DNA from 3 places in the Streptomyces sp. HSG2 genome. Region 3 is predicted to be linked to each of the others. Evidence: predicted binding sites of a transcription regulator. Region 3 holds the regulator's gene; each other region holds the start of a gene.

What was found. The regulator HrcA, encoded in region 3, represses chaperone genes, less so after heat shock. The targets are predictions, from matches to a motif close to TTNGCACTCNGNNNNNCNGAGTGCNAA.
Region 1: the regulator HrcA is predicted to act here: its motif matches at 6,953-6,979, upstream of groES (co-chaperone GroES).
Region 2: the regulator HrcA is predicted to act here: its motif matches at 5,715-5,741, upstream of groL (chaperonin GroEL).

Annotation. Positions count from the first base shown of each region.
Region 1 covers NZ_CP066801.1:3,233,308-3,243,504, reverse strand. Annotated here, with positions in the region: gene guaB (IMP dehydrogenase) at 1-108, opposite strand, end outside; gene JEK78_RS13990 (sigma-70 family RNA polymerase sigma factor) at 327-911, opposite strand; gene JEK78_RS13985 (response regulator transcription factor) at 1,289-1,900, opposite strand; gene JEK78_RS13980 (WhiB family transcriptional regulator) at 2,280-2,609, shown strand; gene JEK78_RS13975 (LysR family transcriptional regulator) at 2,790-3,686, opposite strand; gene JEK78_RS13970 (SDR family oxidoreductase) at 3,834-4,613, shown strand; gene groL (chaperonin GroEL) at 4,757-6,379, opposite strand; gene groES (co-chaperone GroES) at 6,498-6,806, opposite strand; gene JEK78_RS13955 (polysaccharide deacetylase family protein) at 7,031-7,960, opposite strand; gene JEK78_RS13950 (methyltransferase domain-containing protein) at 8,060-9,286, shown strand; gene JEK78_RS13945 (hypothetical protein) at 9,234-9,569, opposite strand; gene tsaD (tRNA (adenosine(37)-N6)-threonylcarbamoyltransferase complex transferase subunit TsaD) at 9,566-10,197, opposite strand, start outside.
Region 2 covers NZ_CP066801.1:2,894,537-2,904,733, reverse strand. Annotated here, with positions in the region: gene JEK78_RS12345 (PTS transporter subunit EIIC) at 1-444, shown strand, start outside; gene JEK78_RS12340 (hypothetical protein) at 392-955, shown strand; gene JEK78_RS12335 (carboxylesterase family protein) at 1,026-2,546, opposite strand; gene JEK78_RS12330 (NADH:flavin oxidoreductase) at 2,579-3,718, opposite strand; gene groL (chaperonin GroEL) at 3,926-5,551, opposite strand; gene JEK78_RS12320 (cold-shock protein) at 6,019-6,222, opposite strand; gene JEK78_RS12315 (MoaD/ThiS family protein) at 6,653-6,928, opposite strand; gene thrC (threonine synthase) at 7,084-8,394, opposite strand; SAM riboswitch class I at 8,413-8,581, opposite strand; gene JEK78_RS12305 (glucosyl-3-phosphoglycerate synthase) at 8,735-9,679, shown strand; gene JEK78_RS12300 (trehalose-6-phosphate synthase) at 9,750-10,197, shown strand, end outside.
Region 3 covers NZ_CP066801.1:3,657,780-3,667,976, reverse strand. Annotated here, with positions in the region: gene JEK78_RS15815 (transposase) at 1-845, shown strand, start outside; gene JEK78_RS23430 (transposase) at 728-1,567, shown strand; partial or broken gene JEK78_RS15810 (MBL fold metallo-hydrolase) at 1,598-1,969, opposite strand; gene JEK78_RS15805 (histidine triad nucleotide-binding protein) at 1,976-2,329, opposite strand; gene JEK78_RS15800 (16S rRNA (uracil(1498)-N(3))-methyltransferase) at 2,570-3,319, opposite strand; gene JEK78_RS15795 (nitronate monooxygenase) at 3,316-4,398, opposite strand; gene dnaJ (molecular chaperone DnaJ) at 4,629-5,765, opposite strand; gene hrcA (heat-inducible transcriptional repressor HrcA) at 5,766-6,782, opposite strand; gene JEK78_RS15780 (MBL fold metallo-hydrolase) at 6,944-7,675, shown strand; gene JEK78_RS15775 (DUF3097 domain-containing protein) at 7,710-8,519, shown strand; gene hemW (radical SAM family heme chaperone HemW) at 8,616-9,848, opposite strand; gene JEK78_RS15765 (SpoIIE family protein phosphatase) at 9,969-10,197, opposite strand, start outside.

The DNA of each region.
Region 1 (10,197 bases), 420 kb from region 3:
GACCGCGTTGGGGAGCACGGCGGAGGCTCCCGGCAGCAGCAGCACGTCGTCGTAGGTCAGCCCGAGTGTCGCGAACTTCTCGGGCACTCCGTCGACGTTGGCAGTCATGACACCTTCCCCAATGGCCTTGATCGGTGCGGGTGTCCATGCTAACGGGAAGCGAGGCCGTCCCATTCCACGAACGGACTCCGCACCGGGCTTCGTGGCTTGCCACGAAACGGACGGCACGCGCGTCCGAACGGGGGGCGACAGCGCCCGGCCCGGCCCCGCAGGGGCGTCGACCGGGCACCCGACCGGCCCGCCGTCCGTCGAACGCCCGTGCCGGACTACTGCTCCGCCAACGCCCGCAGCCGGCTCAGCGCGCGATGCTGCGCCACCCGCACCGCGCCGGGTGACATTCCCAACAGCTGCCCGGTCTCCTCGGCGGTCAGCCCGACCGCCACGCGGAGCAGCAGCAGCTCGCGCTGGTTCTCCGGGAGGTTGGCCAGCAGCTTCTTCGCCCACTCGGCGTCGCTGGACAGGAGCGCCCGCTCCTCCGGCCCCAGCGAGTCGTCCGGGCGCTCGGGCATCTCGTCCGAGGGCACGGCCGTGGAGCCCTGGCGCATCGCGGCCCGCTGGAGGTCGGCGACCTTGTGGGAGGCGATGGCGAAGACGAACGCCTCGAAGGGGCGACCGGTGTCCCGGTAGCGGGGCAGGGCCAGGAACACCGCGACGCAGACTTCCTGGGCGAGGTCCTCGACGAAGTGCCGCGCGTCGCCGGGCAGCCTCGACAGCCGGGTCCGGCAGTAGCGCAGCGCCAAGGGGTGGACGCGAGCCAACAGGTCGTGGGTCGCCTGCTCGTCTCCGTCGACCGCGCGGTTCACGAGCGCGCCGACGGATCCGTTCCCAGTGGCCCTCTCGTCCTCCCGCATCCGACCATGGTGCACCGGAGCCGCGCGGTCCGCGGCACCGTACCCGGCGCCGCGCACCGAGGCGCTGTGGACGGGCACGCCGGAACTCATCACCCGCGCCCTCCCCTTCCGCTCGACCGACTCGTCCCCGTGGGACTCCACACCCCAAGGATGCGGCATCGGCGAGGAAACGAGCAGCGGGCGTCCGGCGGATTCCGCCGGACGCCCGCTGCCGGCACCCTCGAGGCGACCTCCCCGCGGGGGGTGTCGGAACCCCCACCCGCTTTCTCGTCCCCCCGACCCGGGGCACCGCGACCACCCCGGCCCTCGCGCGAAGACCCCCGTCCACCTCGAAGCGGGCGGGGGCGACCACGCGGCGGGCGCCGCCGGAGCACGCCCTATCGCACCAGACCCCACCGGAAGCCGAGCGCCACCGCGTGGGCCCGGTCCGAGGCGCCGAGCTTCTTGAAGAGCCGGCGGGCGTGGGTCTTCACGGTGTCCTCGGAGAGGAACAGCTCCCGGCCGATCTCCGCGTTGGAGCGCCCGTGGCTCATGCCCTCCAGCACCTGGATCTCCCGCGCCGTGAGCGTCGGCGCGGCGCCCATCTCCGCGGAGCGCAGCCGGCGCGGGGCCAGCCGCCAGGTGGGGTCGGCGAGCGCCTGGGTGACCGTGGCCCGCAACTCGGCCCGGGAGGCGTCCTTGTGCAGGTAGCCGCGCGCGCCGGCGGCGACGGCGAGCGCCACGCCGTCGAGGTCCTCGGCGACGGTGAGCATGATGATGCGGGCGCCGGGATCGGCGGAGAGGAGCCGCCGGACCGTCTCCACACCGCCCAGTCCGGGCATGCGCACGTCCATGAGAATCAGATCCGAGCGATCGGCTCCCCAGCGGCGGAGGACTTCCTCGCCGTTGGCGGCCGTCGTCACGCGCTCGACGCCGGGCACGGTCGCGACCGCGCGGCGGAGCGCCTCTCGGGCAAGCGGGGAGTCGTCACAGACGAGGACGGAAGTCATGACCGCCCTCCGCAACTGATGCGCGTCACCTTGAGCCTCCAGGCTGGTACGAAATCGTCACCTGTGCGGTCGACCATCTCGGACACACGCCCGAGAGCTTCTCTCGTCAACCGCTTCCGCCCTCTCAACGACGGTCACTCGAAAGAGTTACGGGGCCGTGTATCGCCCTCGGCACTCTACGTGAGCGGGTGAACGCGCCGCGGTCACACGGGGTGGAGTCGGAGGCATTCCTCGCCCCTGGTGCCCCGTTTGGCCCCTTTTCTTTGATCTTCTCCGCGTCTATGACTAGATGCGCGATGAGTCATATTTTCATCTTCTTAGATGGTAGTTGTACGGTCGTTGGCACCGTATCCACCCAGATCGGCTGCAAGGGGTTGTCATGGCAGATTTCTCCCGCCTTCCCGGACCGAACGCGGACCTGTGGGATTGGCAGCTCCTGGCCGCGTGCCGGGGGGTGGACAGCTCTCTCTTCTTCCACCCGGAGGGAGAGCGCGGCGCGGCCCGGAGCGCTCGCGAGAACTCGGCCAAGGAAGTCTGCATGCGCTGCCCGGTCCGCGCCGAGTGCGCGGCCCACGCCCTGACGGTGCGGGAGCCCTACGGCGTGTGGGGCGGGCTGACGGAGGACGAGCGCGAGGAGCTCATGGGTCGGGCCCGTCACCGCCTGGTCTCGACCTCGAACGCGAGCACCGAGCCCGCACCGCGCCACTGACGGCAGGCGCGGCGCGCGAGGGGCCGCGGGGCCCGCCGACGCGAGCGTTCCACGAACGCGGCGCGACGGGTCGGACGCGCGGCGAGGGCGCCGGGAACGGCGACACACCCGGCCTCGCGGGGCCGAGTCGGACGACACCGGCGGGCGGACGACCCGGGGCGCCGCGGCCCGGGGCGGACGTCAGCGACCCGCCGCGCGCACCAGTTCCTCCAGCGTGGCCGCGACCGCCGGGACCCGTGCGAGATCGGGCAGCGTGAGCGCGACGATCTCCCGCCGCACCACCGGTTCCAGTGCGACCGTCCGCGCCCCGCCCAGACGCACCGACTCCACGGCGAGCCGAGGCAGGACCGCGACCCCGAGCCCGGCCCCCACCAGCGCGACGACCGCCGGCGAGTCGTCCGTGGCGAAGTCGATCCGCGGAACGAAGCCCGCCGCCCGGCACACCTCGACCAGCCGGCCGCGACAGCGGGGACATCCGGCGATCCAAGGTTCCTCGGCGAGGTCGCCGATCGACAGGGAGCCGGCGCCGGCCAAGCGGTGGCTCCGCGGCACCAGAGCCACGAGCCGGTCGCTCATCAGGGGCCGCACCACAAGGTCGTCCCACTCCTCGGAACCCGAGGCCCCCTCGTAGCGGAAGGCCAGGGCGACATCGCATTCGCCCTCTCGGAGCAACCGCACCGACCGGGGCGACTCCGCCTCCTCCAGGGAGACCCGGGTCCCGGGGTGAACCTCCCGCAGCGCCGCGAGGGCACCGGGCACCAGAGTGGAGCTGCCACTGGGAAAGGAGGCCAGCCGGACCCGTCCGGCGCGCAGGCCCGCGATGGCCGCGACCTCCTCCTCTGCCGCCGCGAGCCCCGCGAGCACGCCGGCGGCGTGCCGCACCAGCGCCTCGCCCGCCTGGGTGAGGCGCATCTCGCGCCCACCACGCACCAGCAGAGGGGTGCCGACGGAAGACTCCAACGCCTTCATCTGCTGGCTCACGGCCGGCTGGGTGCAACCCAGCTCTCGTCCGGCCGCCGAGAAGGAGCCGGTGGCGGCCACGGCGCGCAGGACACGGAGATGACGGGCCTCGATCACACCGTCGAGCATAGCGCGGTGATAAGTACCGCTTTGCCCCGCCCGGTGATACCGCGCCGGCCCTTTGCCCTCGGTGGCTCGCCGCCTCGCCTGGGGAGTCCCGCGGCGTCAGGGGCGGCGGAGCCGTCGGCTCCGTAACCTACCTCCATGACAACGGCATTGATTACGGGATCGACGGCGGGGATCGGCGCGGCGTTCGCCCGGCGACTGGCGGCGGACGGGCACGACCTCGTACTGGTCGCCCGCGACTCCGGGCGGCTGCGCGAACAGGCGACCGAGTTGCACGACCGGCACGGCATCGAGGCCGAGGTCCTCCGGGCCGACCTCGCCGAGGACGCCGGCATCGAGGCGGTGGAGAGCCGACTGGGCGAGAGCCGCCGGCCGGTGGATCTCTTGATCAACAACGCGGGTTTCGGCACCAAGGGCCGCTACCTCGACGTCGCCATGGCCGACGAGCTGCGGATGCTCAAGGTGCACTGCGAAGCGGTGCTGCGCCTGACCTCGGCCGCGACATCGGCGATGCTGAAACGAGGGCGCGGGGGCGTGGTGAACGTCGCCTCGGTCGCGGCGTTCGTGCCGCGAGGGACGTACGGGGCCTCGAAGGGCTGGGTCGTGCAGTTCACCCTGGGCGCGGCACAGGACCTGGCCGGCAGCGGCGTGCGCCTGATGGCGCTCTGCCCCGGCTTCGTGCGCACCGAGTTCCACCAACGGGCCGGCATGCGCACGGACAACATCCCGGACTGGATGTGGCTGGACGCGGACAAGCTGGTCGCCTCGGCCCTCGACGACCTGGCCCGGGGCAAGACGCTGTCGGTCCCGGACCCGCGCTACAAGGCCCTGGTCGGCGTGACGAAGCTGATGCCGATCGGAATGGTGGGCGGCATGACCTCCCGCGCGGGACGCAAGTACGGGCCGGGTCGGGGCTAGGGCGAACCACGCCCCGGGGTCCGCCCGTCGGGTCGGTGATCACGGGCTCGACGGCCGAGGGGCCCGCGCCCCCGGGGAACGGGCGGTGCCCGGCACCCCCGGGGCGGGGGTGCCGGGCACCGTCGCTCGGCGCCGGGCGACGCTCAGTGAGCGTGGCCGTGGCCCGCGGCGGCGGCCGGCTCTTCCTCTTCCTTCTTCTCGACGACCAGGGTCTCGGTCGTGAGCAGGAGAGAGGCGATGGAGGCGGCGTTCTCCAGGGCGGAGCGGGTGACCTTCACCGGGTCGATGACACCGGCCTTGACCAGGTCGCCGTACTCGCCGGTGGCGGCGTTGTAGCCGCTGCCCTTGTCCATCTCCTTGACCTTGGAGACGATGACGTAGCCCTCCAGGCCGGCGTTCTCCGCGATCCAACGGAGCGGCTCGACGACGGCGTTGCGGACGACCGCGACACCGGTGGCCTCGTCGCCGGACTTGGAGAGGCCGTCGGCGAGCACCTTGGAGGCGTGCACCAGGGCGGAGCCGCCACCGGAGACGATGCCCTCCTCGACCGCGGCGCGGGTCGCGGAGATGGCGTCCTCCAGACGGTGCTTGCGCTCCTTCAGCTCCACCTCGGTGGCGGCGCCGACCTTGATCACGCAGACTCCGCCGGCCAGCTTGGCGAGGCGCTCCTGGAGCTTCTCACGGTCCCAGTCGGAGTCCGTGGCCTCGATCTCGGCCTTGATCTGGGAGACGCGACCCTCCACGTCCTCCTTCTTGCCGGCACCGTCGACGATGGTGGTGTCGTCCTTGGTGACGGTGATGCGGCGGGCGGTGCCGAGCACGTCGAGACCGACCTGGTCGAGCTTGAGGCCGACCTCCTCGGAGATGACGGTGGCGCCGGTGAGGACGGCCATGTCCTGGAGCATCGCCTTGCGGCGGTCGCCGAAGCCGGGGGCCTTCACCGCGACGGCGTTGAAGGTGCCGCGGATCTTGTTCACGACGAGGGTGGAGAGGGCCTCGCCCTCGACGTCCTCGGCGATGATCAGCAGCGGCTTGGAGGCGTTGGCCTGGATGATCTTCTCCAGGAGCGGCAGCAGGTCCGCGATGGAGGAGATCTTGCCCTGGTGGATCAGGATCTGGGCGTCCTCCAGGACGGCCTCCATGCGCTCCTGGTCCGTCACGAAGTACGGCGACAGGTAGCCCTTGTCGAAGGCCATGCCCTCGGTGAAGTCCAGCTCCAGACCGAAGGTGTTGGACTCCTCGACGGTGATGACGCCGTCCTTGCCGACCTTGTCCATCGCCTCGGCGATCAGCTCGCCGACCTGCTGGTCCTGGGCGGACAGCGCGGCGACGGCGGCGATGTCGGACTTCTCGTCGATCGGGCGGGCGGTGGCGAGGAGGTCCTCGGAGACGGCGGCGACGGCCGCGTCGATGCCCTTCTTCAGCAGCGCCGGGGAGGCGCCGGCCGCGACGTTCCGCAGGCCCTCGCGGACCAGGGCCTGGGCCAGGACGGTGGCGGTGGTGGTGCCGTCGCCCGCGATGTCGTTGGTCTTGGTCGCCACCTCCTTCACCAGCTGCGCGCCGAGGTTCTCGTAGGGGTCCTCGACCTCGACCTCGCGGGCGATCGTGACACCGTCGTTGGTGATGGTGGGGGCGCCGAACTTCTTGTCGATGACGACGTTGCGGCCCTTGGGGCCGATCGTCACCTTGACGGTGTCGGCAAGCTTGTTGACGCCGCGCTCGAGGGCGCGACGGGCGTCCTCGTCGAACTTCAGGATCTTCGCCATGGGAGCGTGAGCCCTCTTCCGGAATCTGGATTGAACGACGCTGCGCCCCGGGCTCCCGGCTACTCATCGATCGCGGGGTGCCAGGGGCGCAGCGGGAAGCGGTGTGCTTCGGGGTGAACTACTTCTCGACGATCGCGAGGACGTCGCGCGCCGAGAGGACGAGGTACTCCTCGTTGTTGTACTTCACCTCGGTGCCGCCGTACTTGCTGTAGAGCACGACGTCGCCGACGGAGACGTCGAGCGGAAGACGGTTGCCTTCCTCGAAGCGGCCGGGGCCCACGGCAAGGACGACGCCCTCCTGGGGCTTCTCCTTGGCGGTGTCAGGAATGACCAGGCCCGAGGCCGTGGTCTGCTCGGCGTCCAGCGGCTGGACCACGATGCGGTCCTCGAGCGGCTTGATGGCAACCTTGGTGCTGGCGGTCGTCACGATCCGACCTCCCCCTTCGGAGATCTCGCGGGGTTGACTGTCTGGGGTGGCGACCAGGTGGATCCGTCGTCGCGGGTGCCGGACCTGCCCGTCGCTGTGTTGGCACTCTCCAACGGGGAGTGCCAGAGCCGAGACTATGACCGCGATTAGCACTCGGTCAAGCGGAGTGCCAAAAGGGCTGCGCGTCGACCGGATCCGTCCCCTCTCGTCCCGCGCGTCGACCGCTAGAGGTAGTCCTCCAGTCGGGCCACCGCGTAGCCCTCGGCCGTGACCTTGTCCAGGAAGCGGCGCACCATGTCGGCCATCGTCCCCGGCCATTGGTCCGGGCCCCGGAAGTGGCTCAGGACGATGTCACCCGGGTGGATGGACCGGTCCCACTCGCGGTACTCCCAACGGTCGACGAAGACCTCCTCGTTCCACAGGGGGACGTGGGTGATGCCGCAGCTCTTCGCGGCGAGCAGGGTGTTCTCGTCGTAGTTGCCGAAGGGCGGCCGGAAGACGGTGGGGCGGACACCGAACCGCTCGTCGAGCACGCGCTGCATCCCGCAGATCTCGGCCTTCTGACCGGCGTGGTCCAGACCCGGCAGGAAGGGGTGGGTGAGCGTGTGGTTGTCCAACGTGACCCCGCCGGCCCGCATCCGCGCGAAGTATCCGTAGTCGTCCTCGACCAGGTAGTCGGTGAGGAAGGCGGTGTAGGGGATGCCGAGTTCGCTCGTCATCCGCAGGAACTCCGGGTCCTTCTCCGCGCCGTCGTCGATGGTGAGGAACACGATCCGCTCCTCGGTCGGGACGGTGGTGAAGACCGGGGGGAGCCCGCGTTCGGCATGCCGGTCGACCTCGAACCCCGGGCGCGTGGTGATCACGGGCTTCACCTCCGGAGGGGGCGGGGCGACCAACGGGACCCCGCGCAGCCCCCAGCGTCGGGCGGCGGCGGCGCGGGCGGTGTACGCCTCCTTCAGGCGTGTCGCGTAGCCGTCCAGGGCGCGCGCGGCGGGGGCCTGGAGTGCCTGCTGGCCGGGGGCGGGTGGGACCCCCGATCCGTCGACACAGCCCGCCACCAGGGCGGTGGCGGCCAGCAGAGCGAGTCCGCCCGAGGTCCGGGAGCACCATGCCCGAGAGTTCCTCTTTTTATAGTTTTGTACGATTACTTCCATGGCTGCGGATCCTCGCAGCGGCCGGTCCGGAATCCCGCCCGACACCGCGACGGCGCCCGCCCCGCCCCCCGACTGGCCCACAATGACCAGGTGAACGACCTGGACACCCTGCGAGCCCTGCGCACCCCCGAAGGCCGAGACCTCCTCGAAGAGGTCCACGGCACCGAACCCGCCGAGGAATTGGCCGTAGCCACGCGGCTGCGCCGCGAGCACCCCGCCGACCTGGTGTCCGCCGCGCTCGCCCAGGACCGACTGCGGCGTCGGGCGAGGGCCAAGTTCGGAGCCGATGACGCGGGGCGCATGTTCTTCACCCCGAACGGGGTGGAGCAGTCGACGCGGGCGAGCGTGGCCGCGCACCGGGCCCGGCGCCTGCGCGAGATGGGGGTGACCTCGGTCGCGGACCTGTGCTGCGGCATCGGCGGGGACGCGCTGGCGCTGGCCCGCGCCGGCATCAGGGTGGTCGCCGTGGACCGGGACCCGGTGACGGCGGCGGTCGCCCGGGCCAACGCCGAGATCCTGGGCCTGGGCGACCTCGTCGACGTGCGGGAGGCGGACGTCACGGAGGTGGACACCGGCGGCTGCGACGCGGTGTTCGTCGATCCGGCGCGACGCGGCGGCCGGTCGACCGGACCACGCCGCTCCGGAGCCCAGGGGGGCCGGGGCGGCGGGCGGGGCTCGGGCGGGCGGATCTTCGACCCCGAGGCCTACTCGCCGCCCCTGTCCTGGGCGATCGACGCGGCCCGCGCGGCGCGTCGGGTCGCCGCGCTCAAGGTGGCGCCCGGCATTCCGCACGAGGTGGTCCCCGAGGACGCGGAGGCCGAGTGGATCTCCGACGGCGGGGACGTCAAGGAGGCGGTGCTGTGGTTCGGAACCGCGCCGGGCAGGGTCCGCGCCACCCTGCTGCCCGGGCCCCGCACCCTGCTCGGCCGGGGACTGCCCGACCCTCCGGTCCGCACTCCCGGACGCTACCTGTACGAACCCGACGGCGCCGTCGTCCGGGCCCACCTGGTCGCCGAGGTCGCCGAGGCGGTGGGGGGCGGCCTGATCGACCCGACGATCGCCTACGTCACGGCGGACGCGCCGCTACCGACCCCGTACGCCACCGCGTACGAGATCACCGACCAGCTGCCGTTCCACGTGAAACGCCTCAAGGCGCTGCTGCGGGAGCGGGAGGTGGGCACGCTCACCGTCAAGAAGCGCGGCTCGGCGGTCGAGCCGGAGGAGCTGCGTCGCCTGGTCAAACCCCGTGGGCCGCGCTCCGCGACCGTGTTCCTCACCCGGGTCTCGGGGGCTCCGGCGATGTTGATCGGACGGCCGCTCCACTGACCTCGCCGCTCGGGGAGCCGTCCGGTTCGCCCTCGGCCACCGACTCGAAACGCCAACGGTGCACCGGCCTGGAGACCAGGAAGGCGTCCGGATCGGGCAACTCCGGCAGTTCGGCGTCGTAGGCGGCGTCCCACCAGGTGACGACGAGGACCCGGTCCCCCGGGGCGCGGAAGGTCTCCCGGCGCACCGGCCGGGCGGCGAGTTCCCGCGCGCGGACCCAGGCCAGCAGATCCTCCCCCCGGCCGGGAACGGCCCGCGCCTCCCACATCAGCGCCACGGTCATCGGTACAGGTTCTCCCCGTCGATCGCGTGGCTGTGACGGTGGCCGTGCGAGGTGGCCTCGGGTGCCGGCACATGCGGATCGGTGACCGGCAGCGAGGAGTCCGCCGACAGGTCCCAGGCCGAGGCGGGCCGATTCCGGGCGACCATCTCGGCGCCCAACGCGGCCACCATGGCGCCGTTGTCGGTGCACAGCTTGGGCCGCGGCACCCGCAGCCGGATGCCGGCGGCCTCACAACGCTCGGCCGCCAGCGCCCGCAGTCGCGAGTTCGCCGCCACCCCACCGCCGACCATCAGGTGGTCGACGCCCTGGTCACGGCAGGCACGGACCGCCTTGCGGGTCAGCACGTCCACGACCGCCTCCTGGAACGAGGCCGCCACGTCCCGCACCGGCACGTCCTCCCCCGCCGCCCGCCGCGCCTCGATCCACCGGGCCACGGCGGTCTTCAGCCCGGAGAACGAGAAGTCGTACGCGGGGTCGCGCGGCCCGGTCAGCCCGCGCGGGAAGGCGATGGCGGCCGGGTCCCCCTCGCGCGCGTACCGGTCGATGACGGGGCCGCCGGGGAAACCCAGGTTCAGCACCCGGGCGATCTTGTCGAAGGCCTCGCCCGCCGCGTCGTCGATGGTGGCGC
Region 2 (10,197 bases), 760 kb from region 3:
GCCGCCGCCGCGGTGTACGTCCGGCTGCGTCACGACGCCTCGCTGCGCGCCACGATCCGTTCGGCGCTCCCCGCCGGCCTGCTGGGGGTGGGCGAACCGCTGATCTACGGCGTGTCGCTGCCTCTGGGGCGTCCCTTCCTCACCGCGTGCGTGGGCGGGGCGGCGGGCGGCGCCTTCGTCGGGTGGTTCGCGATGCTGGGCACCGAGGTCGGCGCCACCGCCATCGGCCCCTCCGGGTGGGCGCTGTTCCCGCTTCTGGCCGGCGCCTCGGGCCCCTGGGTGACGCTCGGCGTCTACGTCGGCGGCCTCCTGACCGGGTACGCGGTGGGCTTCGCGGCGACGTACTTCTTCGGCCTCGGCGGTGTCGGCGCCGTGTGCGATTCTGAGCCCCATGAACCACGCGCAGCTGACCGCCCTGGGCCGCGCTCTGCGTCTCCTCGGTGAGCACGGCGAGGAACTGACGACGGACGCCCCGGAGGCCCGACTCCACGAGGTGGGCGCCGATCTGCGGCGCGCCCTGGAGCTGCTGGAGGCGAGCGTCACGACGGCGCCCCCCACCACCCGCTGCCCGGAGCACCCGACGGGACCGGTGGACGAGAGCGCGCCCGATCTGTGCCTGCTCTGCGAGACGCGGCGTCGGGCCGCCCGGCGCGCCGAGTTCGACGGCCCGGCCCCGCCCCGCCGGCCCGCCGACCCCACGCCTTCCCGCTACGGCGTGCGCGCCGAGCGCCCGAGGCCCCAGCAGCGCTGGCTGCCGGAGCTGTGGAACGGCCGGGCCTGGCAGCTGTGCGGAACGCCGCGCCGGGACCGCCGCGAGGCGGAGGCGTATCTCGCCGCGCGGCGGCGGGCTCCCCGCGCGGCGCCCGCGTACCGGCTGGTGCACGAGTTCACGGACTACGAGGTGGTGCGGGTGTGGGGCGTCCCGGTGCGGGCGGAGCCCGACCGGCCGGTGTGAGGGACGCCGGGGCCCGGCGCGGAGCGCGCTCCGCCCGCCGGCCGTGTCCGTGCGCCCTCGCGGCGCGCGCTCAGTCGAGGAGGGGCAGGGGTTCGATCTCCGTGCCCCGCCAAAGACGCATGGTGGTCTCCTCGGGGTGGCCGGCGACCCGCGGCGGGGTGTCGAGCACCCGCACGGTACGCCGCTCGGTGTCGTACGCCGGCCAGCCGGGGTCGCCCGTCGCCGCGAACGACCCCCACGCGCGTCGCATCAGGGTGGAGAGTTCCGTGATCGCGGGGCTCGGGTCCCGGCCGGCGAAGAAGAGCACGCCCAGGTCGGCGTGGAAGGTGCCGAAGAGCAGGGGCACGTCCAACGCGTGGGGGGAGCCCAGGGCGGGGTCCGCCGGGGCGGGGAGGGTCAGTTCGTAGACGTGGGCGCGCCCGCCGCCGGCGAGGGCGGCCTCGGCCAGGCGGAGGGCGGGCACGACGAACAGCCAGTCGTTCTGGACGCGCTCGAACAGGTCGGCCGGGGTGGCGTCGGGGTAGGCCGAGCGGTAGGCGGCGGGGCCGTCGATCCGGGGGGCGTAGAGGCGCAGGGTGCGGGCGGCCTTCACGGGGCCGACCTCGCCGGCCCCGGACAGCGCGCCGAACAGCCGGAACTCGTCGCGGTTGTGCCCGACGAGGAGATCGGGGCCCCGCCCGGCGCCGGCGGCCAGCGCCCGCCAGGGGGTGGTCGGCAGGACCTCGCCGTCGACGACGGGCGCGTAGGGAACGCGGGTGGGGGCGAGGCGTCCCCAGCGGGCGGCGTGCCGGGGCATCCGGGCGGACAGGGCCTGGCCGGCCGCGGGCAGGGCGCGTGGGTCGGTGGTGGCGAGGGAGGCGGCGGTGGGGCTCAGGCCCGCCTCGGCGGCGAGGGCGCGCGCCACGTCGCGGGCCAGTTCGTCGGAGAGGAAGGTCCCGGGCATGCTCTGCGCCACGGCCCGGTGGAACAGTCCGGCCGCGCTCGGCATGGCGGTCAGGGACGCCACGCACCCGGCCCCCGACGACTCGCCGAACACGGTGACCCGGTCGGGGTCGCCGCCGAAGCCGGCGATGTTGTCCCTGACCCACTCCAGCGCGGCCACCTGGTCGAGCAGACCGCGGTTGGCGGGCGCACCGTCGATCCGGGCGAATCCTTCCACGCCGAGGCGGTAGTTGAGGGAGACGACCACGACGTCGCCGTCCCGGGCGAGGTGGCGGCCGTCGTGGCCGGGGCTGCCGGAGTGGCCCGACCGGTAGGAACCGCCGTGGATCCAGACCATCACGGGGCGGCGGGCGAGGGGGTCGGGGTCCGGGGTCCAGACGTTGACGGTGAGCCACGCGTCGCCGGAGGCGTGGGCCGGGGGCACCGCGCCCGGCAGCGCGGGCTCCTGCGGCGCGGGGGGCCCGAAGGCATCGGCTTCGCGGACCCCGTCCCACGCCGAGGGGGGACGGGGTGCCGCGAAGCGGTGCGCGCCGAGGGGTGGGTCCGCGTACGGTATGCCGCGGAAGACGGCGAGGCCGTCCTCCCACCGCCCGCGCACCGCGCCGGCGGTGGTGCCCACCACGTGTCCCGCGAGTCGATTCGTCGTCATCCCTCGGAGTCTACGCGCGGGTAACAGGGCTTTCAGCTGAGGGACTTGATGGCCTCGGCCGAGTAGGGAGCGAGGTCGTCGAAGCGGCCGGCGAGGACCTTCTCGGCCCACAGCGGGTCCTGGAGCAGGGCGCGGCCGACGGCGACGAGGTCGAATTCGTCGCGCTCCATGCGGTCCAGGAGGTTGTCGAGGCTGCCCAGTTCGGCGCCCTGCCCCTGGAAGGCCTTGATGAAGTCGCCGTCGAGGCCGACCGATCCGACGGTGATGGTCGGCCTGCCGGTCAGCTTCTTCGTCCACCCGGCCAGGTTGAGGTCCGATCCGTCGAACTCCGGGAGCCAGTAGCGGCGGGTGGAGGCGTGGAAGGCGTCGACGCCGGCCTCGGCGAGGGGGGCGAGGATCGCCTCCAGGTCCTGTGGGGTCGACGCGAGGCGGGCGTCGTAGGCCTCCTGCTTCCACTGTGAATAGCGGAAGACGACGGGGAAGTCCGGCGAGACGCGCTCGCGGACCGCGGTGACGATCTCCGCGGCGAACCGGGTCCGGGCCACCGGGTCGCCGCCGTAGGCGTCCGTGCGGCGGTTGGTGCCCGACCAGAGGAACTGGTCGACGAGGTAGCCGTGGGCTCCGTGGATCTCCACGCCGTCGAAGCCGACGCGCTGCGCGGCGGCGGCGGCCTCGGCGTAGGCGCCGATGACGTCGTCGATGTCCCGCTGGGTCATCGCCCGACCGGTGGGTTCGTCGGCTCCGAGGGCGATCCCGGAGGGGCCGATCGCGGGGGCCTCGGCGACGGGCGGGTCGCCCGGCCGGCGGACCATGCCGATGTGCCACAACTGCGGCATGATCGTGCCGCCCGCGGCGTGGACGGCCTCGGCGACCCTGGACCATCCCGCGAGTTGCTCCTCGCCGTGGAACCGGGGCACCCGGTCGCTCTGTCCTGCCGATTCGTGGCCGATGTAGGTCCCCTCGGTGACGATGAGTCCGACGCCCGCGGCGGCGCGGCGCGCGTAGTAGGACAGGACGTCCTCGCCGGGGACGCCGCCCGGCGAGAACATCCGGGTCATCGGCGCCATCACGACGCGGTTGGGGACGGTGAGTCCGTTGAGGGCGAGGGGGCGGGCGAGTATCCGCGCCACGCGCGAGGCCGCCTCGGCGGCTCCGACTGCGGTGACGGTCACGGGGGACTCCTCGTGGGGTCGACGACGACTGGCCGGTCTGTGCGCGCGCACAGACCGCTGTCTCCTCAACCCCCTTGCCGTACAAGGCCATTCCCGCCCCCGGAAGAGCGGCGTAGTGATCCGTGACACGCCCGAGGGCGGCACCCCTGGTGAAGTCCAGGGGTGCCGCCCTCGGCACGGAAAGGACGGTACCGATCCTCTGGAGGATCAGAAGTCCATGTCACCGCCCGGCATGCCGCCCGGGGCGCCGGCCGGAGCGGCCTTCTCGGGCTTGTCGGCGATGACGGCCTCGGTGGTGAGGAACAGCGCGGCGATCGACGCGGCGTTCTGCAGCGCGGAACGGGTCACCTTGGCGGGGTCGATGATGCCTTCGGCGATCATGTCGACGTACTCGCCCGACGCGGCGTTCAGGCCGTGACCGACCTGGAGGTTGCGCACCTTCTCCACGACGACGCCGCCCTCCAGACCACCGTTGACGGCGATCTGCTTGAGGGGGGCCTCCAGCGCGAGCTTCACGGCGTTGGCGCCGGTCGCCTCGTCACCGTCGAGCTCCAGCTTCTCGAAGACCTGGGAGGCCTGGAGCAGGGCCACGCCACCACCGGCGACGATGCCCTCCTCGACGGCCGCCTTGGCGTTGCGGACGGCGTCCTCGATGCGGTGCTTGCGCTCCTTCAGCTCGACCTCGGTGGCGGCACCGGCCTTGATGACGGCCACGCCGCCGGCGAGCTTCGCCAGGCGCTCCTGCAGCTTCTCGCGGTCGTAGTCCGAGTCGCTGTTCTCGATCTCGGCGCGGATCTGGTTGACGCGACCGTTGACCTGGTCGGTCGAGCCGGAGCCGTCGACGATGGTCGTCTCGTCCTTGGTGATGACGACCTTGCGGGCGCGGCCCAGGAGGTCCAGGGTCGCGTTCTCCAGCTTGAGGCCGACCTCCTCGGAGATGACCTCGCCGCCCGTGAGGATGGCGATGTCGCCGAGCATGGCCTTGCGGCGGTCGCCGAAGCCGGGGGCCTTGACGGCGACCGACTTGAAGGTGCCGCGGATCTTGTTGACGACCAGGGTCGACAGGGCCTCGCCCTCGACGTCCTCGGCGATGATCAGCAGCGGCTTGCCCGACTGCATGACCTTCTCCAGGAGCGGGAGCAGGTCCTTGACGTTGGAGATCTTGGAGTTGGCGATCAGGATGTACGGGTCGTCGAGGACGGCCTCCATACGCTCCATGTCGGTGGCGAAGTACGCCGAGATGTAGCCCTTGTCGAAGCGCATACCCTCGGTGAGCTCCAGCTCCAGACCGAAGGTCTGGGACTCCTCGACGGTGATGACGCCTTCCTTGCCGACCTTGTCCATGGCCTCGGCGATCAGCTCGCCGATCTGGACGTCGGCGGCGGAGATGGAGGCCGTGGAGGCGATCTGCTCCTTGGTCTCGACGTCCTTCGCCTGCTCCAGCAGGGCGGCGGAGACGGCCTCGACGGCCTTCTCGATGCCGCGCTTGAGGGCCATCGGGTTGGCGCCGGCGGCGACGTTGCGCAGGCCTTCCTTGACCAGGGCCTGGGCGAGCACGGTGGCGGTGGTCGTACCGTCGCCCGCGACGTCGTCCGTCTTCTTGGCGACCTCCTTGACCAGCTCGGCGCCGATCTTCTCGTACGGGTCCTCGAGCTCGATCTCCTTGGCGATGGAGACGCCGTCGTTGGTGATCGTGGGGGCGCCCCACTTCTTCTCGAGGACGACGTTGCGGCCCTTGGGGCCGAGGGTCACCTTGACGGCGTCCGCGAGCTGGTTCATGCCGCGCTCGAGGCCGCGCCGCGCCTCCTCGTCGAACGCGATGATCTTGGCCATGTGAAGTGGTCCCTCCAGGACTGGGGGTGATTCCTTCGGACCGCGCCCGCGCCCGCGACGGACGGCTCGCGAACCGTGTGGTTCCTTGCCCCACCCGGCTCACGGGCCTCACCGACCCGGTCCTTCGTTGTCACTCTCACCTTCAGAGTGCTAACGCCAATAGTTAGCACTCGCACCGGCCGAGTGCAAGGCGCTTCCACGAAGCGACCCGTCGGGAAGCGGGCGGGTCGAGGCCCGTCGGCCCGCGACACCCCGGGCCCGCACCCCCGCCGGGCGCGTCCGGGCCGCCCGGGTGCCGCCGTCCCGTCACACCGGCTCGGCGGGATCCGTGCCACCGACTCGCCGCCTTCGCGCACGGTCGCCGGACCCGTCCGACCGGGGCGAGCGGGCCCGGACACGCCTGAGGGTCCGCACCCGCGCGGGTGCGGACCCTCTCGGAGACGACCGGTCACGGTCGACCCCACGTTTCAGGCGGTGACGCGAACCATGTCGGCCTGCGGCCCCTTCTGGCCCTGCGAGATCTCGAACTCCACCCGCTGACCCTCTTCCAGGGTGCGGTATCCGTCCATCTGGATCGCGCTGTAGTGGACGAATACGTCCGCACCACCGTCGACCGCGATGAAGCCGTACCCCTTCTCCGCGTTGAACCACTTGACGGTGCCCTGAGCCATGCCAACTCCCCTATTACTGGCCCTTGCGCGGATCCGCACTTCGCGGATCCGGGTCAGACCTCGCCCCCCAACGGACGGGGACGTGCGCCGGAACGCGTCGACCGCGGCCGAATGTATCTGTCCGACTGCCGTCGGCAACAGGTCAATCGGACGAGAATTCAGGACGCGGCCGACCCACAACCTCACGACAATCAGTACGATTACCGGGCAATCCGGGCCGGACAAAAGGAGCGAAAGCCGCGAAGGCCGCCCGCAGTTTGGCTGCATATCGACGGGAGCACGGCAGAATTCGAAGGCCCCCGACTTCACGAACGAGGGCGCGTTCCCCAACTGTACCGCGTTCAATCCCGCGGAATCGCCGCCTCCGCATCTCTCGCGGAAGCGGTCCCCGGGGCCACTCCACGTCGCCGCGGGCCGGGTCGACGCCCGGTCAGCCGCCCGCGACCGCCGGGATGATGGACACGCCCGCCCCATCGGGGGTCGCGGTCTCCAGCCCGCTCTCGAACCGGACGTCGTCGTCGTCGACGTAGACGTTGACGAAGCGCCGCAACCGACCCTGGTCGTCCAGGACCCGGGCGGCGATGCCGGTGTGCCGGCGCTCCAGGTCCTCGATGACCTGACCGAGAGTGGCGCCCTCGGCGGTCACCTCGGCCCGGCCGCCGGTGTAGGCGCGCAGGATGGTGGGGATGCGGACGGTGACACTCATGAGGACCTCCGGTCGTCGACGCCCCGTTCGAGGCGGGGGCCGGCCATGGTCGATCGGTACCGTCCCACGCGCGACCGGCCCCGGCGGCACGCGGACGGGCTGCGGTCCCGCGTCGGCGCGCGGACGATCTCCGGGGCGAAGCGGGACCGCGGCGGTCAGCCGAGACCGGCCTCCCGGAAGGACGCCAGGCTCGGGCGGATCGTCGCCGAGAGCCCCGCCCCCTCCACGGCGTCCAGCGTCTTGAGTCCGTCGCCCGTGTTGAGGACGACGGTGGTCTTCCCCGGGTCGAGTACACCGGACTCCACGAGCTTGCGGGTGACGCCCACCGTCACCCCGCCCGCGGTCTCCGCGAAGATACCCTCGGTCCGCGCCAGCAGCCGGATCGCGTCCACGACCTCCGCGTCCGTCACGTCCTCCACCGCGCCCCCGGTCCGTCGGGCGATGTCCAGCACGTACGGCCCGTCGGCCGGGTTGCCGATGGCCAGCGACTTGGCGATGGTGTCCGGCTTCTGCGGGCGGACGACGTCCTGCCCGGCCTTGAAGGCCGCCGACACCGGCGAGCAGCCGGCGGCCTGCGCGCCGAAGATCCGGTAGGGACGGTCCTCGACCAGCCCCAGCCGGACCAGCTCCCGGAACCCCTTGTCGATCTTCGTGAGCTGCGAACCGGAGGCGACCGGCACCACGATCTGCTCGGGCAGCCGCCAGCCCAGTTGCTCGCAGATCTCGTACGCCAGGGTCTTCGAGCCCTCCGCGTAGTACGGCCGCAGATTGACGTTGACGAATCCCCAGCCCTCGCCTGCCGGATCCCCGATCAACTCGGAGCAGAAGCGGTTGACGTCGTCGTAGGTGCCCTCGATGCCGACGAGGTCGCCGCCGTAGACGGCGGCCATGACCACCTTGCCCCGCTCCAGGTCGTGCGGGATGAACACGCAGCTCCGAAGCCCCGCCCGGGCGGCGGCGGCCCCGACCGCGCCGGCCAGGTTGCCGGTGGAGGAGCAGGACAGCGTGGTGAAACCGAAGGCGCGGGCCGCCTCCAGGGCCTGGGCCACGACCCGGTCCTTGAAGGAGTGCGTCGGATTGCCGGAGTCGTCCTTGACGTGGAGCCCACCGGTCACCCCCAGCTCGCGGGCGAGGTTGTCGGCCCGCACCAGCCTGGTCCAGCCCGGATTCAGGTTGGGTCGGGAGGCGACGTCCGCCGGGACCGGCAACAGCGGCGCGTAGCGCCAGACGCTCGCGGGGCCCGCCTCGATCCGCCGACGCAGCTCCTCGGCGTCCAGGTCGTCGAAGTCGTAGGCGACCTCCAGCGGGCCGAAACACTCCGCGCAGGCGAAGACCGGACCGAGAGGGACACGGTGACCGCACTCGCGACAGGCGAGCGCGGCGGCGGGACCGAGGTCCACCGGGCCGCGGGCGCCGTCCGACGGGGCGGCCGAGGGTGACGCGGGGGCGAGAGTCTTGGAAGCCATGGCAGGCGAGGCCCTTTCTCCTCATCTTTCCCACGACGCATCTCGCCGTGAGACGGACTTGGCACCTTCCCTAGCCGGGAGCCTCGCGCGAACCGACCGCGCCGACGGCGACGGTGGGGTACGAGTACCGGCTGGAGGGTTGCCGGGGCTTCAACGGGCCGTTTCCCTCTGCCCCTCTGGATGAGCTGTATGCGGTTGTGACAACGGGGAACCCGACATGCGACGGTCATCCGCGTTGTTCAAGACTGTAACGGAAGGCCGGAACCGTGGAGAGTGCCGTCCGAACCGCGAGACGGGCCGTGGCCGCGCCCACGGGCCCGACAGGAAGGAGCCGCTGATCGTGCTGGAGGAAGTCGAGCGCTGGTTGGTCGATCGCTCCTGGTCCGCGGCCGACCGCCCCCCGCGCCATCTCATGGCCGCCAAGTCCGCGACGGGCCAGACCGTCAGCGTCGTACTGCCCGCGCTGAACGAGGAGGAGACCGTCGGCGACATCGTGACGATCATCCGCGAGGAGCTGGTGCGCCGGTTCCCGCTGATCGACGAGATCGTGGTCGTCGACTCCGGTTCCACCGACGGCACCGCGCGCGTGGCCGAGGCGGCGGGCGCCCGGGTGGCGCACCGGGACGCCATCCTGCCCCACATCCCCACCGCGCCCGGCAAGGGCGAGGTGCTCTGGCGGTCACTGCACGTCACCGACGGTGACATCGTCTGCTTCGTCGACGCCGACCTGCGCGACTTCTCGCCCGACTTCGTCACCGGGACCATCGGCCCGCTCCTCACCGACCCGGGCGTGGCCCTGGTGAAGGCCATGTACGACCGGCCCCTTGGCTCCACGCCGGGTCAGGGCGGACGCGTGACGGAACTCATGGCACGGCCCCTGCTGAACATGCACTGGCCGCGGCTGGCCGGCTTCGTCCAGCCGCTCGGCGGCGAGTACGCGGCCCGCCGCTCCCTGCTGGAGCGGCTGCCGTTCCCCGTCGGATACGGCGTCGAACTCGGCATGCTGGTCGACGCCCTCCACCTGGTGGGCCTGGACGCCCTGGCGCAGGTGGACGTCGGGGTCCGCAAACATCGCCACCAGGACGGTCAGGCCCTGGGCCGGATGGCCGCGGCCATCTACCGGACCGCCCAGCTCCGGCTGGCCCGAGGGCACCTGGTGCGGCCCTCCCTCACCCAGTTCGAGCGGGGCGAGGACGGGTTCGAGCCACGCACCCACCCGGTCGACACCGAGGAGCGCCCGCCGATGGCGCAGATCCCCGAGTACGCCGCCCGCCAAGTGGCCTGAGACCGGCGTCCCACCCGCCCCCACACGGGTTTGAGCCCTCCCGGGTCGGGCTAGGGGAGGTGCTATGGCTATCGCTTCGACGTTCGGTGCCGCCCACGTGCTGGTGGCCTCCAACCGCGGGCCGGTCTCCTACGAGGTCCGGGAGGACGGCTCGCTGCGGGCGCGCCGGGGCGGCGGGGGGCTGGTGTCCGGGCTGTCCGCGATCGGTCCGGACGCGGGCGCCCTGTGGGTCTGCTCGACCCTCGGCGAGGGCGACCGGGAGGCGGTGCGGCGCGGTGTGACCGAGGACGGCGTGCGGATGCTGGACATCCCGCCGGACGTGCACGCCGACGCCTACAACGGCGTCGCCAACTCGGTGCTCTGGTTCGTCCACCACATGCTCTACCGGACGCCGCTGGAGCCCGTCTTCGACGTGGACTTCCGCGGGCGGTGGGCGTCGTACGAGGCGTACAACCGGGCCTTCGCCGAGGCGCTGGCCGAGGAGGCCGCCGAGGGCGCCGCGGTCGTCGTCCAGGACT
Region 3 (10,197 bases):
TGCTGGCGCTGGTCACGGTGTTGCAGTTCGCGGAGAACCTGACCGACCGGCAGGCCGCGGAGGCGGTGCGTGAGCGCCTGTCGTGGAAGTACGCGCTGGGACTGGAGTTGACCGACACCGGTTTCGACTTCACGGTGCTGGCGAGGTTCCGGGCTCGGCTGGTCGAGCACGGCATGGAGCGCTTGGTCTTCGACCGGCTGCTGGAGCACTGCCGCGGCAAGGGCCTGGTCGGCGCGGGCGGGAAACAGCGCACGGACTCCACGCACGTGATCAGTGCGGTGCGGGACCTGAACCGTCTGGAGCTGGCCGGGGAGAGCGTGCGCGCGGTGCTGGAGGCGCTGGCCGGTGCGGCGCCGTCCTGGCTGGCGGGCCGGTTCGGGGCTGAGCGGGTCGCCGAGTGGGAGCTGCGGTATGCGGCCCGCGTGGATTCCTGGCGGCTGCCGTCGTCGAAGACCAGGCGGGACCGGCTCGCCGAGGTCTACGGGCAGGACGCGCTCGTGCTGCTGCGCGCCGTGCGCGAGCCGGATGCCCCGCTTGGCTGCGCGAAGTGGAGCCGGTGGAGTTGCTGCGGCGGATCTTCGTGCAGACCTACCACGTCACCTGCAACGCCCGGGGACGGGAGGTGGTCAGGAAGCGGGAGGCCGACAGTGACGGCGTCCCGCCCGGACAACTGCGGCTCGCCTCGCCCTACGACGCGGATGCCCGCTGGTCGGCGAAGGGAGACGAGCTGTTCTGGTGCGGCTACAAGGTCCACCTCACCGAGACCTGCGACAACGACAACGGCACTGACGGTGCGGGCGGCACTGACGGCACCGCTCCCGCCGCGGCCGGCGCCCCGCACCTGATCACGGACGTGGCCACCACCGCCTCGACCGCGCCGGACGTGACTGCCACCGCCGCCATCCAGCACCGCCTGGCCGAACGCCAGGTCAAGCCGGGCGAGCACTACCTCGACTCCGGCTACCCCTCCGCCGACCTCGTCACCGACGCGGCCCGCGACGGCATCACCATGATCACCCCGCTCCTCGGCGACCACTCCCGCCAGGCACGGGAGGCCGAGGGCTTCGACAAGGCCGCGTTCCGGATCGACTGGAACACCCGCCAGGTGACCTGCCCCGAGGGCAGCACCAGCACCGGCTGGTATCCCGTGCAACAGCACGGCCGCGACGCCATCGTGATCGCCTTCGCCGGCGGTGACTGCCGCCCCTGCCCCTCCCGCGAGCGGTGCACCGCTGCCGTCCGCGGCAATCGCATGCTCACCCTGCGGCCCCGCGAGGTCCACGAGCACGTCACCGCCGCCCGCGCCGAGCAGAAGAGCGACACCTGGCAGGCCAAGTACGCCCTGCGTGCAGGTGTCGAGGGCACCATCAACCAGGCCCTCGACGTCACCGGGATGCGCCGGGCCCGCTACCGCGGCCTGCCCAAGGTCACCCTCCAACACGCCTTCTCCGCCACCGCGATCAACATCATCCGGCTCGACGCCCACTGGGCCAGCCGCCAGCCCCACCGCACCAGACGATCCTGGACAAGCCGCCTGTCCCGCCTCGTCTACCAACTCGCCGCGTAGCACCAGCCAAAATGCGCAACAGAGTCACACGCCGTCGCCGTCGATCGGGGTCTCGGTGAGGTCGACACGCTGGTGGTACGCGCTGGAGTACCGGAGCCGCTCGAAGAAGTGCCGGCCGGACCTCGGGTAGTGGGCGGTGACCGGGTGGTCGACCCGGTCGAGGTTGATCCGCTGGATCACTCCCGGCAGACCGAGGCAATGGTCTCCGTGGAAGTGCGTCACGCAGATCCGGTCGATGTCGTGCGCCGAGACCCCGGCGAGCAGCATCTGCCGCTGTGTTCCCTCACCCGGGTCGAAGAGGATGCCCTGGCCGTCCCAAAGGAGCAGGTGGCCGTTGTGGTTGCGGTGTCGCGTGGGCACCTGACCGGCGGTGCCCAGGACGACGAGTTCGCGGACGGACATCCCGCGCTATCCCGGGGGCCATTGCATGCCACGCCCGCCCAGCACGTGGGCGTGCGCGTGCCAGACGGTCTGACCCGCGCCGCTGCCGGTGTTGAAGACGATGCGGTAGCTGTCCAGTCGCTCCTCGTCCGCCACGGCCCGGGTCTCGCGCAGCACGTCGGCGGCGAGCTCGGGATCGGCGGTGGCCAGCGCGGCGGCGTCCCGGTGGTGCGCCTTCGGGATGACCAGGATGTGCGTGGGGGCCTGCGGGCTGATGTCGCGGAAGGCGACGGTGGTGGCGGTCTCGCGGACGACCGTCGCCGGCACGGCCCGCTCGACGATCTTGCAGAACAGACAGTCGTCTTGCGGTTCCCCTGGCATGGGGCCTCCTCACGCCGATGATCGCTGCCCGGGCATCGTATCGGTCGCGTCGGCGGCGGGACCCGCGCGGGCGGGATCCCGGGAATCGCCGGCGGGCGGCGCCGCGCGGGGTCGTTCCGTCGGCAGTGGCCCGAGGTGCGTCCGGTGCGGTCCGAGGACGCGGCACGCCGCCACCGACCGTCGCACCAGGCCGCGTTCGGTGGCCGACGAGGCCTCGGGGCGCGGGTCGCGAGACGCGGGTCAGCCCCAACGGCCGGTGCGGCCGAGCAGGAGGGCGACCGCGGCGGTGCCGGCCGTCGAGGTGCGCAGGACACTGGGGCCCAGCACGCAACCGCGGGCTCCCGCGCCGGAGAAGATCTCCGTCTCCTCCGGCGAGACCCCGCCTTCGGGGCCCACCACGAGGACGACGGTCCCGTCGCTCGGCAGGTCGACGGTGGCCAGCGGGGTGTCGGCGGCCTCGTGGAGCACGGCCGCGAAGTCGGCTCCCGCGAGCAGCTCCGCCACGCCCTTGGTCGTGGCCGGTTCCCCGATCTCGGGGAACCGGGTCCGCCGGGACTGTTTGCCGGCCTCGCGCGCGGTGGCCCGCCACTTGGCGAGAGCCTTGCGTCCGCGGTCCCCCTGCCACTTGGTGACGCACCGAGAAGCGGTCCAGGGCACGATCGCGTCGACGCCGACCTCGGTCATCGTCTCCACGGCGAGTTCGCCCCGGTCGCCCTTGGGAAGGGCCTGCACGACGACGACCCGGGGCCGCGGCGGGGCCTCGTGTCGCACGGCGGAGAGGGTGTCCAGGATCAGCCGGTCCTTGCCCTCGGTGGCTCCGACCACGCCCTCGGCCCAGTGGCCGCGCCCGTCCGTCAGGACGAGCGTCTCGCCGGGTCGGAGTCGTTTGACGGAGACCGCGTGCCGGCCCTCGGGGCCGTCCAGGACGTAGGGCCGGTCGTGCGGGTCGATCGAGCCCAACGACTCGTCCACGAACACCGGCGCCGTCAACGTCCCGCCTCCTCTTCGAGGTTCCGCACCGCCGAGACGGCGAGCGCGAGTTCGGACATCAGGATCTCCACGAGTTGCCCGGCGGGGAGCCGACGGGCCATTCGGTGCCCCTGCCCCGCCCACAGCGCCATGCCCTGAGAGTCGCCGGCCCGCGCCGCTGCCTTGCGGAGCGGGGCGGTGAGGTGGTGGACCTCGGGGTAGGCGGCCGGTGCGTACGGGCCGTGTTCCCGGACGAAGCGGTTGAGCAGACCACGCGCCGGACGCCCCGAGAAGGCCCGCGTCAGACGGGTCCCGTCGTAGAGGGGGTCGGTCAGGGCCTGCTTGTGCAGGGTGTGGGCACCCGACTCGGGAGCGGCCAGGAAGGCGGTGCCGAGCTGGGCCGCCACGGCGCCGGCGGCCAGCAGGGCGGCTATCTGCGCGCCTCGCATCACCCCTCCCGCCGCGACGATCGGCAGGTCCACCGTCTCGCGGACCTCCGCGACCAGGGAGAGCACACCGACCCCCGCCCCGTCGTGTTCCGGGACGTCCCGGTGGGTGCCCTGGTGACCGCCGGCCTCGACACCCTGCACGACGACGCCGTCCGCCCCGGAGCGCTCCACGGCCCGCGCCTCCTCGGCCGTGGTGGCGGTGACCAGCGTCAGCGTGCCGACCCGTCGCAGGGCGTCCACGACTTCGGCGGTGGGCACGCCGAAGTGGAAGGAGACCACGGGTACCGGGTTCTCGACCAGGACGGCGACCTTGGTGTCGTAGCCGTCGTCCCGGGAGCCGGCGCGGTCGCCGAGCCGGGTGGTGTACCAGCCCGCCTCGCCGGCGAGCTGCTGGGCGTAGAGGTCCACGGCGGAGGCGTCCGGAGTGTCGCGCGGGGGCACGAAGAGGTTGACCCCGAAGGGTCGGCGGGTCAACCCGCGCAGTTGCTTGATCTCCTCGTACACGCCGTCGGCGGTCTTGTATCCGCCCGCCAGGAACCCCAGTCCGCCCGCCTCGCAGACCGCCGCGGCGAGTCGGGGGAGGGAGACGCCCCCCGCCATCGGGGCCTGCACGATCGGACAGGGGAAGAGATCGGTCAGTGCGCGCGACATGACGGCATGGTGCCATGCCCCCCGCACAAGCCGGAATCCGGTCTTCCCGACACGCGCCGGCGGCGTCTACGCCCGTCGAACGCCGACCGCGGCGATGCCACCCCGTGCTCGCCGGACGGCGAGGAGACCCGGTGGCGCACCGAATCCCTCGGCACTCGAAGCGGCCGATCCGGGGGGCAGGGCACAGGCCGCCGGCCCGTCGGTCGGGCGGCCTGTGCCGGGCCGGCGGCTCAGCGCCCGTTGAAGGCGTCCTTCAGCCGGGAGAACAACCCCTGCTGACCGGGCTGGAACTGTCCCTGGGGCCGCTCCTCGCCGCGGAGTTCGGAGAGTTCGCGCAGCAGGCGCTCCTGCTCGGGGTCGAGCTTGGTCGGCGTGGTGACCTCGACGTGCACGATGAGATCGCCTCGGCCGCCGCCCCGCAGGTGGGTGACGCCCCTGCCGTGCAGCGGGATCGACTGCCCCGACTGAGTGCCGGGTCTGATGTCGATCTCCTCCATGCCGTCCAGCGTCTCCAACGGCACCTTGGTGCCCAGGGCCGCCGCGGTCATCGGGATGGTGACCGTGCAGTGCAGGTCGTCACCGCGGCGCTGGAAGACCGAGTGCGGCAGCTCGTGGATCTCGACGTAGAGGTCGCCCGCCGGGCCGCCGCCCGGACCGACCTCACCCTCCCCCGCGAGCTGGATGCGGGTGCCGTTGTCCACGCCGGCCGGGACCTTCACCGTCAGCGTACGGCGGGACCGGACGCGCCCGTCCCCGGCGCACTCCGGGCACGGCGTCGGGACGACGGTGCCGAAGCCCTGGCACTGCGGGCACGGCCGGGAGGTCATGACCTGCCCGAGGAAGGACCGCGTGACCTGGGACACCTCGCCGCGGCCGCGGCACATGTCGCAGGTCTGGGCGGAGGTGCCCGGCGCGGCGCCCTCACCACTGCAGGTGGTGCAGACGATCGCCGTGTCGACCTGGATGTCCTTGGTGGTGCCGAAGGCGGACTCGTCCAGCTCGACGTCGATGCGGATCATGGCGTCCTGACCGCGGCGGGTGCGCGAGCGCGGTCCGCGCTGCGACGCCGTGCCGAAGAAGGCGTCCATGATGTCCGAGAAGTTCCCGAAGCCGCCGCCGCCGAAGCCGCCGGCCCCGGGCCCGCCCGAGCCCGACAGCGGGTCGCCGCCGAGGTCGTAGACCTGCTTCTTCTGCGGGTCCGACAACACCTCGTAGGCGGCGTTGATCTCCTTGAACCGCTCCTGTGTCTTCGGATCGGGGTTGACGTCCGGATGCAGCTCGCGCGCGAGCCGCCGGAAGGCCTTCTTGATCTCGTCCTGCGACGCGTCGCGGCGTACGCCGAGAACGGCGTAGTAGTCCGTGGCCACCTACGACTCCGCCAGGATCTGTCCGACGTACCGTGCCACTGCGCGTACCGCTCCCATCGTTCCCGGGTAATCCATGCGGGTCGGTCCGACCACGCCGAGCTTGGCAACCGCCTCGCCGCCCGAACCGTAGCCCACCGACACGACGGACGTGGAGTTGAGTCCTTCGTGGGCGTTCTCGTGACCGATACGGACGGTCACGCCCGGATCCTGCGCCTCGCCCAGCAGCTTGAGGAGCACCATCTGCTCTTCGAGCGCCTCCAGAACGGGCCGGATCATCAGAGGGAAATCGTGCCCGAAACGGGTGAGATTGGCGGTGCCGCCGATCATCAGCCGTTCCTCGTTCTCCTCGACCAGTGTCTCCAGCAGGGTGGAGAGCACCATGGAGACCGTGCCCCGGTCCTCCGGGTCGAAGGCGTCCGCCAAGTCCTCCACCAGCGTGGGCACGTCGGTGAAGCGCCGTCCCGCCACCCTGCTGTTCAGCCGGGCCCGCAGATCGGCCAACGACGTCTCGCCGAACGGGGCGGGGCAGTCGACCATCCGCTGCTCCACCCGCCCGGTGTCCGTGATCAACACCAGCATCAGGCGAGCGGGAGCCAGCGAGAGCAGCTCGACGTGTCGGACGGTCGAGCGGACCAGCGACGGGTACTGCACGACGGCGACCTGGCGGGTGAGCTGCGCCAGCAGCCGGACCGTGCGGGCCACCACGTCGTCCAGGTCGACGGCGCCCTCCAGGAAGCCCTGGATGGCGCGGCGCTCGGGTGCCGTCATGGGCTTGACGGCCGCGAGCTTGTCGACGAAGAGCCGGTAGCCCTTGTCCGTCGGGATGCGACCCGCGCTGGTGTGGGGCTGCGCGATGAACCCCTCGTCCTCCAACGCCGCCATGTCGTTGCGCACGGTGGCCGGGGAGACGCCGAGGTTGTGCCGCTCGGTGAGGGCCTTGGACCCGACGGGCTCCTCGGTGCCGACGTAGTCCTGGACGATCGCGCGCAGCACCTGCATCCTGCGTTCACTGAGCACCGCGCACACCTCCCGGAGTCCTCGGACCGGATTTCCCCCCTGGCACTCGACGTGTGGGAGTGCCAGGCTTCCCGCCAGTGTACGGCCGGAGACCGCGCCTCGTACAAGGCCCGGCCGGCAGCGCGCTGCCCGTCGGACGTCTTCCCCGCTAGCGTCCCGGTATGACGGTGACTTGGGAAGAGCTGGGCTGGGAGCGGATCGCGCCGGGCGTCGGCCGCTGTCGGCTGCCGGGCTGGGACGCCACGGCGGGGCTGGTCGTGGGGCGGGGGACGGCCCTGCTGATCGACGCCGGGGCGAGTCCGGCGGAGGGGGCTCGGCTGCGCGCCGAGGCACGCGCTCTCGCCGGTGTCGATGTGACGCATCTCGCGCTGACCCACGCCCATTTCGACCATGTTCTCGGGGCGGGCGCCTTCCCCCGGGTCGAGGCGTACGGGGCGAGGGGCATGGCGTCCGCGATGGGCTCCGCGGCCGGTCGGGACACTCTGCGGGCCGACGCGGTGGCCCACGGGCTGGACCCGGCCGAGGCCGCCGAGGCCGTGGCGGCGCCGGGACCCGTTCCGCGTGAGGTGGCGGGCGAGCGCGCGCTCGACCTGGGAGGCGGTCGACGCGCGCTGCTGGTCAGGCTCGGCCCGGCGCACGCGGCGCACGACATGGCGGTCCTGGTCCCGGGCGAGCCGGTGGTGGTGTTCTGCGGGGACCTCGTGGAGGAGTCCGGCCCGCCGCAGGAGGGGCCGGACACCGACCGGGGTCGGTGGCCCGCTGCCTTGGACCGGCTCCTCGCCCTCGGCGGCGACGACGCCCGGTACGTGCCGGGGCACGGCGCCGTGGTCGACGCGGACTTCGTCCGCGCCCAACGGGCCTCCCTGGCCGGGCCGTCCGGCGTGTCGCGGTGATCGCGGCGCCCTGGTTCCTCGTATCGTCATCCGAATGCGCGAGTACTCACCCGATCTGACCCCACCCTGGAAGAGGTCGCGGGCGGCCCCGGAAGTGCCCGTCGAGCCGGGTCTGGTGGTGGAGGACCCCGACTCGGGTTTCTGCGGTGCCGTGATCGGGTGTGAGGCCGGGTCGGTGACCCTGGAGGACCGTCTGGGCAGACGCCGCGTGTTCCCCCTGCGGACCCGCGGCTTCCTCCTGGAAGGCCGGGCGGTGACCTTGGTGCGCCCCCGTTCGGCCCCGCCTCGCGCGGCACGCACCGCTTCCGGATCCGTGGCCGTGCCGGACGCCCCCGCGCGCGTCGCCCGGCCCGGGCGGATCTACGTGGAGGGGCGGCACGACGCCGAGTTGATCGAACGCGTCTGGGGCGACGACCTGCGCGTCGAGGGCATCGTCGTGGAGTTCCTGGAAGGCGTCGACGACCTTCCCCGGATCGTCGACGCCTTCGCCCCGGGACCGGGGGCGCGCCTGGGCGTCCTGGTCGACCACCTCGTGCCCGGTTCGAAGGAGTGGCGGATCGCGCGATCCGTCACCGACCCGCACACGTTGGTCGTCGGCCACCCCTTCGTGGACGTCTGGCAGGCGGTGAAACCGTCGACCCTGGGCATTCCGGGCTGGCCTCGGGTGCCTCGCGACCAGGACTGGAAGACGGGCGTGTGCCAGGCCCTGGGGTGGCCGCGCGAGCCCGGAGCGGCCTGGCGGGCGATCCTGAGCCGAGTGCGGTCGCACAGGGACCTGGAGCCGGAGCTGCTCGGCCGCGTGGAGGAACTGATCGACTTCCTGACCGAGGACGGCCGGTGCTGACCGACGGGGTCGGCGGGTCGTGGCCGGCGCGACCCGCCGCCCCCGTGTCCCCGCATCGACGGCCCGGCGCGGGACCGGTCCCCGCCCATGTGCCGGTCAGTCCACCAGGTCCCGGACGACGGCGTCGGCCAGCAGCCGGCCGCGCAGGGTGAGGACGGCCCGCCCCTCCTCGTACGGCCCGGTGGCCAGCAGCCCGTCCGCGAGGAAGCCGCCGGCCGCCGCCAGGCCGCCCTCCCGCAGCAGGGACAGCGGCACGCCCTCCCGCAACCGCAGTTCCAGCAGGACCCGCTCGACCCGACGGTCCTCCTCGGTCAGGATCTCGCGACCCGCCCCCGGAGACCGCCCGGCCCCCAGCGCGGCGGCGTAGGCACCCGGGTGCTTGACGTTCCACCAACGCACCCCTCCGACGTGGCTGTGGGCCCCCGGACCCGCGCCCCACCAGTCGGCGCCCGTCCAGTACAGCTCGTTGTGGCGGCATCTCCCGGCCCGGGTGGTGGACCAGTTGGACACCTCGTACCAGGCGAAGCCGGCCGCCGAGAGGCGCTCCTCGGCGATCAGGTACCGGTCGGCGTGGACGTCGTCGTCGGTCATGGGGATCTCCCCGCCTCTGACACGTCGGGCGAGCCGAGTACCCTCCTCGACGATCAGGGCGTACGCCGAGACGTGGTCGGGGCCGGCGGCGACGGCCGCGTCGAGGGAGGCCCGCCAGTCGTCGTCGGACTCGCCCGGCGTGCCGTAGATCAGGTCGAGGTTGACGTGGTCGAAACCGGCGGCGCGGGCCTCGGCGACGCAGGCTTCCGGCCGGCCGGGCGTGTGGGTACGGTCCAGGATTCTCAGGACGTGGGGGCGGGCGCTCTGCATCCCGAAGGAGATCCGGTCGAAGCCGCCCGCGCGCAGGGCGGCGAGGTACGCGGGGTCGACGGTCTCCGGATTCGCCTCCGTGGTGATCTCCGCGTCCGGCGCGAGGCCGAACTCCTCGCGCACGGCCCGCACCATCCGCACCAGGTCCTCGGCGGGGAGGAGGGTCGGCGTGCCCCCGCCCACGAACACCGTCCCGACGGGACGCGGGTCGTCTCCGAGCACCTTGCGGGCCAGACGCACCTCCTCGACCAGCGTGTCGGCGTAGGCGTCGCGGGAGGCGAGGACGCCACCGGACCCCCGAAGCTCGGTGGCGGTGTAGGTGTTGAAGTCGCAGTAGCCGCAGCGGGTCGCGCAGTACGGGACGTGCAGGTAGAAGCCGAGGGGACGGTGCGCGGCCCCGGCGAGCGCGGACGCCGGCAGGGCGCCGTCGGCGGGGACGGGGACGCCGTCGGGGAGAGCGGAGGGCATGACGCCCATTGTCCCGCACCCCGGTGCCCCTTCGGCGCGGGAGGGCGCCGCGGGCGCCGGGGCGAGGGACGTGCCACGCCCTCGGGAGGCGGTTCGGCCGGCCCGGGGGCGTGGCGGGGATCACTCCGTCTGCAGGACCAGCATCGCCACGTCGTCGGCGGGCGGGTGGTCCCCGAAGTCGTGGACGAGCGAGCGCAGCGACTCGGCGATCCGCTCGGCGTCCAGCCCGGCGCACGCGGCGAACGCCGCGGCGAGGCCGTCTCCGTCGTCGAGCTGCCGGTGACCGTCGCGACGTTCCGTGACTCCGTCGGTGACGCAGAGCAGGGTGTCGCCCGAGGCCAGTTCGAGG